DNA from 2 places in the Pelorhabdus rhamnosifermentans genome. Region 1 is predicted to be linked to the other one. Evidence: riboswitches for the same ligand, from Rfam matches in the RefSeq annotation. Region 1 holds a riboswitch; the other holds the start of a gene.

Region 1 (7,622 bases):
AGGACAAAAAGATATCTGCCAAAGATTAGGAAATCTTAAACAGGGACAAAGTAATATTGAGCAAGGGCAAAGAAATCTTGAGCAGGGACAGAAAAATTTAGAACAAAAAATGATATCTGGATTTACCGATTTGAAAATAGCAATTGATGTTACTCAAAAAGATGTTCAAGATATACGTCGAACCTTACGGGCCGTTGAAACGATTACGGCTAAAAATTGGGGCGACCTTATTGACCTACAAAAAGCTGAATAATATTAAAAAAATTTAAGGCTATGATTCATTTCATGGCCTTTTTTATTGGTATGCACGCGATAGCGTAATGTGGCGTTTTTAACTCGCCATGAATAATTCAGGTCTGGTTTTATGGGTACATTATATTTCCTGATATTCGATAATTAAATATCAGATAGCCGAAATAAATATTTTAAATATTGTTGAGTTATTGCTATAATTACATTTGAAGAAATGTCGACATCTCTTCAAACAAATTCTCACATAAAGGGAGTAATTTTACTTATCTTGAGTGAAATGAAAGGAATCATGACAAAATGTTTAAAAAAATTGCTTTAAAATTATTGTTAAATAAGTGGCATCAAGGGGGGTTTTCAGTCGTTTTTTGGGATGGTGAACAAGAAAATTATGGTAATGAGCCACCTGCTTTTAAAATAATTTTTCACAAAGAGCCGCCACTACAATTTCATAGTGATGATGCGGTGTTATTTTTTGGTGAAGCTTATATGGACGGACTCATTGATTTTGAAGGATCAATGGATGATATATTGCGCGTTGTTGCGCTTAATACGCAACCACAAGAACCAAAAAGGGAGCCGCTCATGACTCCTTCAGATACCCATATTCAGCGGGAAAATATTCACCATCATTATGATTTAGGAAATGACTTTTTCTCGCTTTGGTTGGATAAGACGATGAGCTACTCTTGTGCTTATTTTAAGACTGCTAAAGATTCTCTATATCAAGCACAGTTACAAAAAATTGACCATATTCTCAAAAAAATAAACCTGAAACCGGGTGAAAAATTACTCGATATTGGCTGTGGATGGGGCTGGGTAATCATCCGTGCCGCCCAACAATATCATGTGCAAGCTACTGGCATTACATTAAGTACGGAACAATATAAAAAAACAAAACAGCGGATTAAAGAGTTGGGATTAGAATCTCAAGTAAACGTTGAACTGATGAATTATCAAGATTTAAATGCTGACAAGTGGCAATTTGATAAGATTATCAGTGTCGGCATGTTTGAACATGTAGGAAAAGAAAATCTGACCAAATATATGAATAAAATACATGAATTATTGGTTCCGGGAGGAATGTCCTTATTACATACGATAACAGGCATGTTTGAGGGAACACCGAATACCTGGATGGGAAAATACATTTTCCCAGGCGGTTATGTTCCTTCACTGCGTGAGACAATTTGGCTATTACCAGAATATGATTTTCACCTGCTCCATACGGAAAGTTTACGGTTGCATTATGCTCTGACACTAGATCATTGGTTTGACAACTTCAAAGAACATATCGACGAAGTAAAGTCTAAATATGGAGAACGCTTTGTTCGCATGTGGAGCTTATATTTACGCGGCTGTGCAGCAGCCTTCCGGGTATCCGGCCTAGATATTGACCAACTGGTATTTACAAAAGGCTTAAATAATAAACTGCCGATAACTTATGACTATATTTATAAGGATTAATCAGTCTCTTTCGCTTTATAATCTGAAATCGTATGATCCATAAAAATGAGATGCCTTTTCTATAAATTGGCCTTAATTTACGTAAATTTCAAAATTCGATGCAATGCCAATAAATTCAAGTAATATTCAAATCAAAATCAAGTTCAACGGTGGCAATTTATCTACGAATGCAGGACTCTTGCTTCTTCATGCATTTATAAATAAATTGGGACTGAATCAGTTGCGAAGCACCAACATCTCGCTGATAAATTTTACTGCAAAAAATTTATCAGTTCAGCGATACCTTGTTCAAGTTTGCAAAACGTCCGAATACCATCCGCAGTCCGTACTTCTGTAGCATAGTAAACCTTAACGGATTTGGCATGAATAAATCCTCGTTCTTTCTTATAAAAAATAGAAGCATCTCTTATGTACCACTATTCTATTTTTCATTCATATTTACCTATAAATTACTACTAAGAATAATATTATCAAGGGATATTTTCAACTACTACTAGGCCAAAAACGGAAAAATCATACCATTCTACAGCACCTTTAAGAAAAAACCTTTCCGGAGCACGGAAAGGTTTTTTCTCAAGGAATACTCAAATTTCCTATTAATCGCTAATTGCTTTTTGGGACAATTTTGTTATATTCTTGTCATATAGTACAATTCATTTAAAATTCAATTCCTGGCTGCGCTTGAATACCTTGCTTATAAGGATGTTTGATTTCTTTCATTTCTGTAACCAAATCTGCCTTTTCAATTATCTGAGGCCTAGCGTCTCTGCCAGTCAAAACCAAATGCAGCAAGGATGGCTTATGATCTATTAATTCCAACACATCTTCCACCGCTACAATGCCAAACTTCACAGCATAATTAATTTCATCAAGAATAATCATATCCCATTCGCTTGATTGAATCGCTGCTTTCGCTGTTGTTAGTGCTTCAACTGCTGCTTGACGATGAACTGACATTTTATCATCTGAAGAATTTTTCAAAAAGCCTTCCCCCATCTGATGCATTACAAAACGAGGACCTAGTTGTTCCGCAGCCTTCAATTCGCCATATATCCAATTGCCCTTGATAAATTGAATGACTAACACCCTAAGTCCTTGTCCCCAGGCGCGCATCCCCATGCCAAGCGAAGCAGTCGTCTTCCCCTTACCATTTCCCGTATGTACAATGACTAATCCATGCTTTTCCATCACTTTTATTCTCCCTTCATTTAAACTGCTAGCATCATAAATTCGACAAAGAAGAACTTAATATTTTATCTAAAACTGATACTGGACGCCCCATTGATAATTGCGGCCTGGACTCGTATAATAGGACCAACCACCATAAGGACCAGATCCATCCGTATATTCTGAATAGTATTTATTGAATAAATTATTTACTTTAAAGAACGCTTTAGTATCCTTGGTCATCTGATAATTTATTGCCGTATTCCATACCCAATAGGTACTGCACGGCAAATATTGAGGTGCACCTATATAGTCATTGCCTTGTAAATGAACATCCCATTTATCCTGCTGATAATTTACGCCGATATTCCAAACACCGCCGGGTGTACTTGCATATTGGCTTACTGTCGTCTCTTTAAGGTGTGTATACCCAACAAACGTACTCCATGCTTTTGACCATTGTTTATTCAATTGTGCATCCCAGCCATGAATGATATCATTATCAATGTTTTCATACGGGTCAGAACCATACGGCGACGGAACATTAAATTTGTTTTTACTACTGGTTTCAAAAATATGTGCTGACGCAGTCAAGGTCTCATCAAATTTATGATTCACACCTGCCTCTGTTGTATGGCCTGTTTCTGCTTTTAAATTTGGATTTCCATGTGCCCCATCATATAATTGATAAAAATTAGGTGAAATAAAGTATTCTTTATAAGCAATATAATAATTGGTATGATCATCTTGTGTATATCCTAAGTTGAAACTGGGAGTAGCATGATTTCCATAATTGGAATTGTTATCATTGCGAATCCCAGAAGTCAGTTTCCACTGATTAGATAAATTCCATTCATCCTGTAAATATACTGCCCGGTCTGTTATGGTTTTCCCGTTAATAGGGCTATTATCTGCCGAAGAAGAAGAATCTTTATAATGAACCATCTCATCCTGATAAATATCAAAACCGGTTGTTATCACATGATCTTTACCGACCTTTTGCGTATACTGATCCTGAATTCCTCTTGTCTTTGTATCTAGCAGCCATGAATAACCACCATTAAAATAAGTGTTCACCTTATTTCGATTCGTATAAAAAGTCAAAGAGTTAGATGAATTATCTGAAAATTTATACCTGTAATTAACTCTCCACTTGTAATTATCATCTGATCCTGTGTTCGGACCATAATAGGAATACAAGAAATTATCTTTATATTGATCGTAACTCATCGTAATATCGGATGCATCATTGATTTTTTTGGTCAGTTTGAAGGTATTAGTAATCGCATTCAAATGAGTCGGAAGTTCATTACCATGTCCGTCCTTATAATTTCCAGAAATGTCCTTTTGACTAGTAATTAACCAGCTATAATCACCGGATTTTCCCTGATTAGACAGGGAATAATTTTCTTTATCATAACTTCCCCCGGACATTGTCAATGTCGTTTTATTCGTTTCCGCTTTACGGGTAATAATATTGATAACACCGCCTTGCGCATCTGAACCGTAAAGAGTCGAAGCAGCTCCTTTCAGCACTTCAATTCTTTCAATGCTATCCATAGAATTAATTAATCCGGCAGGAAATCCACTGCCATTCACATTGACCCGGACACCGTCAATTAAAACCACAATATTTTTAGAACCGTTGATACTAACGCTGTTCGAATAGGCCGTACCTACACCATTGCCATAATTATTAATCCCAACTCCTGGCACACTACGTAAAGCTTCTGTTAAATCCTGATAGTGATTTGTTTCGATTTGTTCCCTTGTAATCACCGAAATGTTCGCATTGGCTTCAAACTGTTTTACAGGTGTTTTCGTTGCCGTAACCACTACTTGATCAAAAGAATAATCGCTTTGTTCTGCGGCATACCCAATTCCTGTTGCCGGCAATAGCAAGGCACTACTTACGAGAGCACATAGCATTGCATGGCTTTTTTTGTTCATTGTTCTTTTTTTTAGCATCATTTCTCCTCCTCAACAAATACTCTTCAAAATAATCACCTTGTGGGAAAAAATAAAACAGCCATCCATAACTATCGGAAGGCTGTTTCTGAGAAATCCATTTAAAATTAAATCCCGGCTACAAAATAGCCGGGAAGGAAAATCAAATAGAACGCTCTGCGTATCCCCTCCCCATCGCTCGTGGGTACAAATGGTGATTATGAAATAGGCAGTTCTCCTGGCTCTGGATCATTGTTTGCCCAAACCTTCCCAAGACAGCTTGTCTCAGTGGTAAACCTTGGGTTTCTCCCCATTACAGTGGCGGGACCGCGCCGGCGTGTTACCGGACTTCCCTTTTAAGCCCTTTCGGGCACCTATTTGATCATTATAAAATTTTCAAAATAATATAATTACATAAATATTCTAGCACTTCATGGAAAAAGAATCAAGCTATACCTGCCTTATCCACTTTTTTGAGCCTGCAATTTGCAATGTCTGTTGCTGTTGCTGTACTTTTCGTGCCCATTCTTCCAAGGAAAGCTGCATAAATTCATGAACCAAAAATTCATATACAAATGATGCGTACGTATTTCACGTCAAAAGCCTGTTTTAACTGTAACAGATGATTGCGTTCCAATATGGATCGATCCATTTGATAATTAGTTGTTAGCCATAAAGTGTTGTCGATTAATTTCAGCGAAGCTAATCGTTCCATGCATTGAGTAAATGCTTGTTCTCCCATCAATGATTTTAATTTTTCTAGTTTCGATATCAAGTGAGGCTGATTTTTGACAATACGTTCCGTTAAGGGCGTCAGCGGAACTGTATCGATAAGATTCGAAGCTAAATCCGGATTATTTTTAATCTCTTCAGGAACTGAAAAAGAAAATGAATTTGACATGAATTAATTCCTTCTTTCTTATAAAAGTATTTCTTATATACCACTTTATCATTCATTATTTACCTAGATTTACTCCTAAAAATAATATTATCAACGATATTTTCAGCTACTACTAGGCCAAAAGCGGAAAAGTCATAGCGTTCTACAACACCTTTGAGTTAAAAATCTTAACCCATTTTTACCGGATTATGACTCATTAAAATTTTGCTTTATAACCTAAACTATAATTAAATGGCGTGTAATAATATTCCGAGCTTTGATGCGAAATGACATCATCACGGTCTAAGACATTATTTGCTGTGAAGAAGATGTCCTGTTTTTTATCTATCTCGTAATCAACATTGAAACTCGTCATAAGATAAGGCTTCTGACCATAGGAAGCAGCCGAACTCGGTGTCATAACACGGTCAGCTAAATAACTTTCCGTAAGAGTGGCACGCCACTTATCTTTTTGATAGGTTACGCCACTATTAACTTGCCAGCGGCCATAGGTCCTGTCCCAATAGGGTTTAGCCGTTGTTTTGGACTGTGGATTACCATAAGTGACACCCCAGTTATAACTCCAGCCGTCAGTTCCTTCAATATTACAACTTAGCTCAATTCCGGTATTTTTCAAGTCTTCATTGGTATATTGATATTGGTCTGTTGTCGTGATATTTTGAGAAGTGATATTGTCTTTAATATAATAATTAAATAAAGCTACCCGCCATTGATGATGATCACTGTTTTTCTTCCAGCCTACTTCATAGTGCATTCCTGTCTGCGGTTTCACGTTGGGATTCCCCACCATTAAACTACTGCTACTGCCATAAATTTGGCTAAAAGTTGGCATTTTAAACGATTGACCCGCACTGGTATAAATACTTTCGTTTTCGTTAATTTTATGAATAAATTGACCTTGGGAACTAAAGTTATCATAATTTTTATCATTCGGCGCGCCGCCGGTCCAAGTCTCACGCCCACTGAGTATCATCGTGTTGACGTCATTAAAAGGCTGCTCCCACTGACCATAGACCGAATAATTATTCCGTTCATAATTTAAACTTTTACTGACATTCGGCAAATAATACTCATTTTGATAGGTAAGACCAAGTAATAACTTATTCGCATTAATCTGCCAATCTTGTTGTAAATCCAAGCCATAAGTTCGGTTTTTTTCCTCCGTATCGGTATATTGTGGATAATTTTTGATACTGCCTGCGGAAGAATAACTATCGACGCCCAATGTTTCAAGATTTTTATCATTATAGTACACGGTACCTTTTACATGATCCTGATGATACTGTAACTGCACTAAATTCTTGTTATCGTAATAATTTCGAGTATATCGGGTTTTATCTGCCAAATTACTTGCATACCCTTCGCCAAAACAATAATTATACCGGGACTTTGAATCACTATGATCGTACAATAAGGATAATGCTGTATCGAAATTATAATTAAATGAATAATTATTGCGTTCTAAACCAGCAAAAATATTATACATTTCTTTGCCGCTTGTTACATAAGAAGAGGCTTTACCCGCATTACCCCATTTTTCATAATTATAGCCCATGCCTAATTTACCCATCTGTAGATTTAAATCATAGTCCTGTTGACCGTAATTCCCCTCTGACACCGTAATGGAATTTTGCCGTTCTTTTTTCGTAATAATATTAATGACTCCGCCGGTAGCCTCGCTGCCATAGAGTACAGAACCCCCTCCTCTGACAATTTCAACACGTTCTACATTTTCCAAAGGAATATCTTCTAAATTATATAAACCTCTTATATTGATCGGTGTACCATTAATCAATACCAAGGTACCGCTATATACGCCTCGCATAATCACTTTACTTGTCATTGTACCCTGAGAAGCCCCTGAAGCGCCATAACCAGAATAAACGAAACC
Region 2 (7,622 bases), on a different contig from region 1:
TTGCCTGGCGTTCAAGTACCTGGTCAGGTCAGAGAGGTATCGCCTCAGGCGGATAAGACTACACGGACCTATCGTGTGCGGATCGGAATGAATCCGCCGCCATTCGTCAAATTAGGCATGTCGGCAACAATTCAGTTTAACAGATCTGAGGCTGCGCAAATCTCAGTGCCCCTTACAGCCATTTATCAGACAGACGACACGCCTTCTGTCTGGGTTGTAGAAGAGAACGTTGTACACCGTCGCACTGTGCAGCTCGGTAATTATGGTAATAATTCGGTTGTAGTATTGCAAGGTCTTGACGGTAACGAAACGATCGTTACGGCAGGAGTTCAGAAACTCGTCGAGGGACAGCAGGTTCGCCTTTGGGACGGTGGCTCGCAATGAAAAAATTTAATCTCACTGAGTACTGCTTAGGGCATCAGCAAGTCGTGTTCTTTTTTGTTTTGCTGTTTTTCATTGCCGGGACGTTCAGTTATTTTCAACTGGGGCGATCAGAAGACCCTGAATTTACTGTGAGACAAATGATTGTTCAAGTGGCTTGGCCCGGTGCAACCGCCAAGCAAGTGGAAGAACAAGTGACAGATAAAATCGAAAAAAAGTTACAGGAGACGCCGGGTCTTGATTATATTAATAGTTATTCACGACCGGGAGCCGCAGTTATTTTTGTTAATTTAAGCGAAGACATGAGAATACAGGATATCCGTCCTACCTGGCAGCGGGTGCGTAATCTCGTTCAGGATACGTGGAGTACGATGCCAGAGGGTGTGATTGGACCTTCGTTTAATGATACTTATGGTGATACATTTGGCTCGATTTATGCCGTTACAGCCGATGGCTTTAGTTTTGCTGAAATGAAGACTGAAGTGGATCGCATTCGCTTGAAACTGCTTGAAGTGCCTGATGTAGGCAAGGTAGAATTAGAGGGGAATCAGCCCGAAAAAATTTATATAGAATTTGAAAATAACAAGTTAGCCGCTCTTGGGATTGATCCTCAGCAAATTGTGGATACGTTAAGCAAGCAAAATGCTATGAATGCCGCGGGACGTGTCGAAACAACTTCTGATAATGTTTATATGCGTGTGACAGGTATTTTTCAAAATGTAGAAGACATCAAAAATATTGCCATTCGGGCCAATAATCGTCTGTTTCGTTTGGGGGATATAGCTGAAGTAAAGCGGGATTATGCCGATCCACCGGAACCGAAAATGTATTATAACGGGCAACCAGCCATCGGATTGGCTGTGTCTATGCAAGATGGCGGCAATATTTTAAATCTTGGTGATCATTTAAATCAAACAATCGAACGAATAACACAGGAATTGCCTTTGGGTATGGAAATTCATGCAGTATCAGATCAGCCGAAAGTGGTTCGGAGTTCGATTAATGAATTTGTTGAAACGCTGCTGCTTGCTATTATTATTGTTTTGGGTGTCAATTTTCTTAGTTTGGGCAAACGGGCAGGATTTGTTGTAGCGCTTAGTATTCCTCTTGTTATTTGCATTTCTTTTTTAGCTATGAAGCTTTTTAATATTAATCTTCATAAAGTTTCGCTCGGAGCGCTTATTATTGCCCTTGGACTGCTTGTGGATGATGCGATTATTTCGATTGAGATGATGGAATTAAAATTAGAAGAAGGTTGGACGAAGTTTCGAGCAGCGACCTATGCCTATACTGTCACCTCGAAACCGATGCTGACAGGAACATTGATTACAGCAGCGGGATTTTTACCTGTAGCTATTTCAACAGGCAAGGCGGCAGAATACACAGGAACGTTATTTTCTGTTGTTACTATTGCTTTACTTGCCTCTTGGGTAGTCTCTGTAACGGTTATTCCGCTATTTGGTTATCATATATTAAAAATTAAACCACTGACAGAATCAGATTCAAGTAAGAATCTACAAGAAAACTCAGAAGGAAAGTTTAAACAAATATTTCGCAAGGTGTTATATCATTGTCTTCATCACAATAAACTAGTGATTGTTGCAACACTGGCCGCTTTTATTGTGTCACTCGGAATTGGGCGTCTCGTTACTCAGGAGTTCTTTCCTACCTCGCTGCGACCGGAGCTAATTGTCGAGCTGACCTTGCCTGAAGGTTCTTCGTTTCAAGCAACGGATCAAGAGGCAGCTAAGCTTGCCGAGCTATTAAAGCAAGATCCAGCTGTCGTTAATTTTGCTTCTTATGTTGGTAAAGGATCGCCGCGTTTTGTTTTAACAATGGATATGCAGCTTAATGCCGATAATTTTGCTCAGCTCATTGTTTTGACGAAAAATGACCAAGAGCGCGATCGTTTGGCAGAACGGATTAATGGTACAATAAGTTCGGAGTTTCCCGAAGCAAGAATTCGGACGAGTGTGTTGTCAAATGGACCGCCAGCGGCGTATCCTGTCATGTTTCGTGTTTCTGGTGAAAATCCTGAAGTCGTGCGGAGCTTTGCCGAACAAGTACGGGGCATTGTTGCACAGTATCCGGCAGTGACGGAAACAAACCTCGATTGGTATGAAAAGAGTAAAGTGCTTCATCTGGATATTGATCAGGATAAGGCGCGGGCACTGGGGATAGATAGTCAAACGCTTGCTACAAGTTTGCAAACCAATCTTTCTGGACTTCCTGTTACGCAATATCAGGAAAAGGATAATTTAATTAATATAGTTCTTCGGACTGTTGGGCAGGATCGGCAGGATTTGTCGAGACTCAAAGACTTAAATATTCCGACGACGAATGGTCGTTATGTGCCGCTGGAACAGATAGCCAAGTTGAGTTATGAAGGGGAAAATGGTCTGATTTGGCGCCGGGGTCTTGAGCCGACGATTACGGTGCAAGCCGATGTTGCCAAAGGGATTCTTGGCAATGACGTAGTCAAGGATATTGATGTTCAGCTCAAAGATTTGCGGCAAGAACTTCCATTCGGTTATACGATTACACCTGGTGGGAGTGCTGAAGATAGTACGAAATCTATTGGTTCTTTGGCTAAGACTTTACCGATTATGGTTGCTGCGATTGTCATTTTATTGATGTTGCAACTGCAGCATATGGGGAAAATGGCTTTAGTACTGTTGACAGCCCCTCTTGGCATGATTGGTGTGAATTTGTTCCTGTTTATCTTTCATCGTCCCATGGGGTTTGTAGCTGAACTGGGGGTATTGGCTTTAGCCGGAATGATTATGCGTAATTCCGTTATTTTATTGGATCAAATTGATCAGCATCTGGCGCAAGGTGAAAAGCCTTGGGATGCTATTATTGATTCGACGATCTTGCGATTTCGTCCGATTATGTTAACCGCTTTGGCGGCGATTTTAGGTATGGTTCCCTTGGCAGTGAGTCCGTTTTGGGGTCCTATGGCTATTTCTATTATGGGCGGTTTATTTATTGCCACTGTTCTAACGCTTCTGTATTTACCTGCTCTTTATGCAGCTTGTTTTCGGATTCATCCCGACACGGAAAGCCGTATTAAACTCCCGCGTTTCAAGCAAGATGACTAAACAAAGTGCGAATCTTCTAAAATTATTTGACTTCTTTATTTATAAGTGGTATAAATAAGTTTAAAGTTGTTTATTTTATAAAACTTCATAGGATTGAAATAGGTGCCCTTTGCGGCTTAATAGGGAAGTCCGGTGCAATGCCGGCGCGGTCCCGCCACTGTAATGAGGAGTAAACCCAAGATTGACCACTGAAACGAATGTTTTGGGAAGGTTTGGGCGAGCTATGATCCAGAGTCAGGAGAACTGCCTATTTAACAGTCACCGCATTTACCCACGAGCGATGGGGAGGGGATTAGGTCAAAAATTTTGTTTGTCATTTGTTAGTTAGACCTTCTTGCGGTTGTCAAGAAGGTCTTTTTTATTCCTCTTGCTATACTAGGCTAGAAGATGTCTGTATGGAGGTGAAAAAGGATGTTGCAACTAACCAATTTGTCTAATTATTACTCGGATGGAGAATTTGTTCATCATAACGCGGAGTGTTTGCAGGCATTTTTAAATCATTATCATCTGGACGGCTTGGAGATGATATTTGTTGAACCATGGGATGAGCATATTTATAAAAAACAATGGATACAAGGCGTTCATTTGCGATTTTGGCCCTGTTGGCTGGATTTTTGGCGGGGGAATCGCCCGGCTTTGCTGCGGGAATTTGGCAGTGATGATCAAATTAGGGTCTGTTTTGGCGGTGTTACGCGTGACGCATGGCTGGACTTATATCGTCGGAATATTCGGCTGGCTGTTCGCGCGGGTGCAAAGTATCTTGTCTTTCATGTGAGTAATGCCCGTTCGCCGGAACTTTTTAGTTGGAAATTCAGTGCTTCTGATGGTGAGGTTATTGAAGCGGCCATTGAGATTATCAATGAAATTGCAGATGTCATACCTCCTGAAACGACCCTGTTATTTGAAAATCTGTGGTGGCCGGGTTTAACCTTGCGCAATCCCGAGTTGACCGAAAAGTTACTTACGGGGGTCAAACCACGGAATGTGGGGATTATGCTTGATACAGGCCATTTGATGAATACGAATCTTCATTTAGCGACAGAAACGCAAGGTGTTGATTACATTTTGCAGACATTACGTGAACTGGAACCTTATGACCGTTATGTGAAAGGCATTCATTTGCATCGATCTTTATCAAGTGTTTATGTAAGGAAAAGCAGGAATTTTCCGCTGAAAGACAAATATACCCCACAAGATGTCATGAGCCATGTGCTAAAAATTGATGAACATTTGCCCTTTACCACGCCGGAGGTTCGGCGTATCATTGAGTATGTACAGCCAGATTATTTAGTACATGAATTTGTGCAGGCGTCACTGAATGATTGGGTACAAAAAATTGTATGCCAACAACAGGCACTTCGGATGGGGACGGTGTATTCATGAAACGCGTCATGACATGGCAGTTGCTTTTGTTGTTCTGTTTATCTTTGTTCCTTGGCGGGTGCAATGGAAAACAGGCCCAAAAGGATCAGGAAGCGGCAGGTTATAAAATTACGGATAGTCAAGGCTATTCGATGACAATGTCCCAAAAGCCGCAGCGAATAGTTTCCGTTTCGCTTGCTTCTGATGAAATTCTGGTGGATCTAGTTGCTGCCGATCGAATCGAAGCACTCACTTATTTAGCTGATAATAGCGGTATATCGAATGTTACGGAACAGGCCAAACAGATTCCGCGCAGAATCAAAGATAATGCCGAATCAATCATTGCCTTGCAGCCTGATTTGGTATTTATGGCGGACTGGCAATCACCGGATTTGATTCAGACGATTCGAGATGCCGGTATTTCCGTATATGTCTATAAAGCACCTGGCACCATTGCTGAAGTGAAGCAAGTCATTGAAGCTATTTCTCAAGCGGTTGGTGAAGAGACCATGGGAAAGCAGCTAACACTTCAGATGGATGGGGAGCTAGATAAAATCACTCAAAAATTGCAAAATGCTCCAGCCGATAAACATAAAACAGTTTTAATGTACACTTTGATGGGCGGCACGGGCGGCGTGGGCAGTACTTTTGATGATATTTGTCGTTATGCCAGCGTAAAAAATGCCGCATCAAGTGTGGGGCTTGGCCGGAGCGATATCCTTTCTAAGGAACAAATTGTACAAGCCAATCCAGATATGTTTTTTATGCCAACTTGGGATTATACAGGGAAAACAGATATTCAGCAGTTTAAAGAGAATGTGCAGCAAGATCCCGCTTTGCAGACGGTTAAAGCGGTGCGTGAGCATCATCTTTTTACTGTACCTGATCGTCATTTAAACTGTACTTCACAGTATATTGTGGAAGGTGTCAAGGATATTGCCAGTGCGGCTTATCCGGATTGTTTTGAGTAATAGTCAAGAAGGACTGGAAGAAATGAAAAGAAAGTTCAATAAAACCGTGCTTTTTTTAGGGCTGAGTGCCCTTGTGATAGGAATGGTCTTGGTTTCATTAGCGCTAGGACAGGTTTCTGTTCCGCTTTCTGCAACACTAGCTGTTTTAGGACATGAACTGAGTATTCCCGGTTTTCATCAAGCTGGATTTACGCAGGAACAAGTCGCTGTGATTTGGCAGATTCGTCTTCCACGCGTTCTTGTCGGCCTACTGGTTGGGGCAGCACTGGGTGTATCAGGTGCTGTCATGCAAGGGGTGCTGAGTAATCCTCTGGCTGATCCTGGCATCATCGGTGTATCGAGTGGTGCGGCTTTTGGGGCTGTTATTGCTGTGGCATCAGGCATTTCAACGGCAGGTGTTTTTTATACTCCTTTGTTTGCTTTACTTGGTGCTTTGCTTGCTGTGGCGTTAGTGCTCTTTATGGCTATGCATCAAGGAAAAATACCGGTTATGGTCTTACTATTATCGGGTGTTGCCGTCAGTATGCTGCTTGGGGCGCTGACATCAGGTATTTTAACTTTTATGAATGAAGCCCGGTTGCGTGAGTTCTTATTTTGGACGGTTGGCGGCTTAGATTATCGGCGTTGGGAGCATGTTTATTTAGCTGCACCGCCTATTTTGGTTGGGATCACTTTATTATGTCTGTTAGCTAGGCATATTAATATTTTAGTACTGGGAGAAGAAGAAGCTCGCTCAGTAGGTGTTCCTGTCGCTGTTTTTCGGTTTATTTTTCTGTTTATTACGACGGTGACAACGGCAGCCGCCGTTTGTGTCAGCGGGACCATCGGTTTTGTTGGACTCGTAGTGCCTCATATGATGCGCCTCTTAATTGGTCCGGAACATCGGGTGTTATTACCTGCCTGTGCTTTAGCTGGCGGCTTTTTTTTGATTGCCTGTGATACAATTGGGCGTTTAGTTATTGCACCAACTGAAGTTCGCGTAGGGATTATGACGGCTCTACTAGGGGCTCCCTATTTTTTGTATTTATTGCGTAAGGCCTCGAACGGGGGGATCTTATCGTGAACAATAGCACTAGCGTTTTATCTGCACAGAATTTATCGATTTGTTTGGGGAATAAAAAGATTCTTGAGCATGTAAATTTTTCTGCCGGGCAAGGTGAATTTATCGGCATTATCGGGCCGAATGGAGCAGGAAAGAGCACTTTGCTCAAGGGTTTACGACGCTTGTTGCCTTTGGCAACGGGAACCGTTATTGTACTTGATGAGGTTCTTGAGCGTTTGAGTGATAGGAAATTGGCGAAAAGCGTTGCTTATATGCAGCAAGAGATTGATTTAGACTTTCAGTTTACGGCGTTAGAGGTTGTTTTAGCCGGCCGTTATCCCTATTTAAAATGGTGGGAGAATGAAAGTGATGAAGATGTTCAAATTGCTCGAAAATATATGGCTTTTACAGGTGTTGATTATTTAGCAGATAAGGTAGTACAGCACGTATCAGGCGGCGAAAGGCAGCGGATTTTATTAGCCAAGGTGCTTGCACAAGAAACCCCCCTTCTTTTTCTTGATGAGCCGACAGCGAGTTTGGATTTAGTCTATCAAGAGGAAATTTTTCGCTATTGTCAGGTCATGTGTCAAGAAGGGAAGACCGTTCTTATGGTTGCGCATGATCTTAAATTAGCGGCGAAATTTTGTACGCGTTTGATGCTTGTAGCCCAGGGGACGATTCTTGCTGATGATCAGCCGTCTGCTGTTATTACAAAAGAAAATCTCCAGCAGGCTTATGGCTTGCACTCGACTGTTTTTACTAATG

The links. Region 1 has a riboswitch for cobalamin ahead of Ga0466249_RS06755 (TonB-dependent receptor plug domain-containing protein). Riboswitches for the same ligand answer to the same signal wherever they lie in the genome.
Region 2: it holds a riboswitch for cobalamin, as region 1 does, so the genes downstream of both, Ga0466249_RS18805 (TIM barrel protein) here and Ga0466249_RS06755 (TonB-dependent receptor plug domain-containing protein) in region 1, are expected to answer to the same signal.

Annotation. Positions count from the first base shown of each region.
Region 1 is NZ_JAHGVE010000004.1:135,777-143,398, reverse strand. It holds gene Ga0466249_RS06770 (hypothetical protein) at 1-253, shown strand, start outside; gene Ga0466249_RS06765 (SAM-dependent methyltransferase) at 550-1,716, shown strand; gene cobO (cob(I)yrinic acid a,c-diamide adenosyltransferase) at 2,374-2,904, opposite strand; gene Ga0466249_RS06755 (TonB-dependent receptor plug domain-containing protein) at 2,974-4,854, opposite strand; cobalamin riboswitch at 5,042-5,223, opposite strand; gene Ga0466249_RS06750 (hypothetical protein) at 5,396-5,731, opposite strand; gene Ga0466249_RS06745 (TonB-dependent receptor plug domain-containing protein) at 5,928-7,622, opposite strand, start outside.
Region 2 is NZ_JAHGVE010000019.1:54,147-61,768, forward strand. It holds gene Ga0466249_RS18795 (efflux RND transporter periplasmic adaptor subunit) at 1-384, shown strand, start outside; gene Ga0466249_RS18800 (efflux RND transporter permease subunit) at 381-3,482, shown strand; cobalamin riboswitch at 3,566-3,747, shown strand; gene Ga0466249_RS18805 (TIM barrel protein) at 3,894-4,865, shown strand; gene Ga0466249_RS18810 (ABC transporter substrate-binding protein) at 4,862-5,815, shown strand; gene Ga0466249_RS18815 (FecCD family ABC transporter permease) at 5,838-6,878, shown strand; gene Ga0466249_RS18820 (ABC transporter ATP-binding protein) at 6,875-7,622, shown strand, end outside.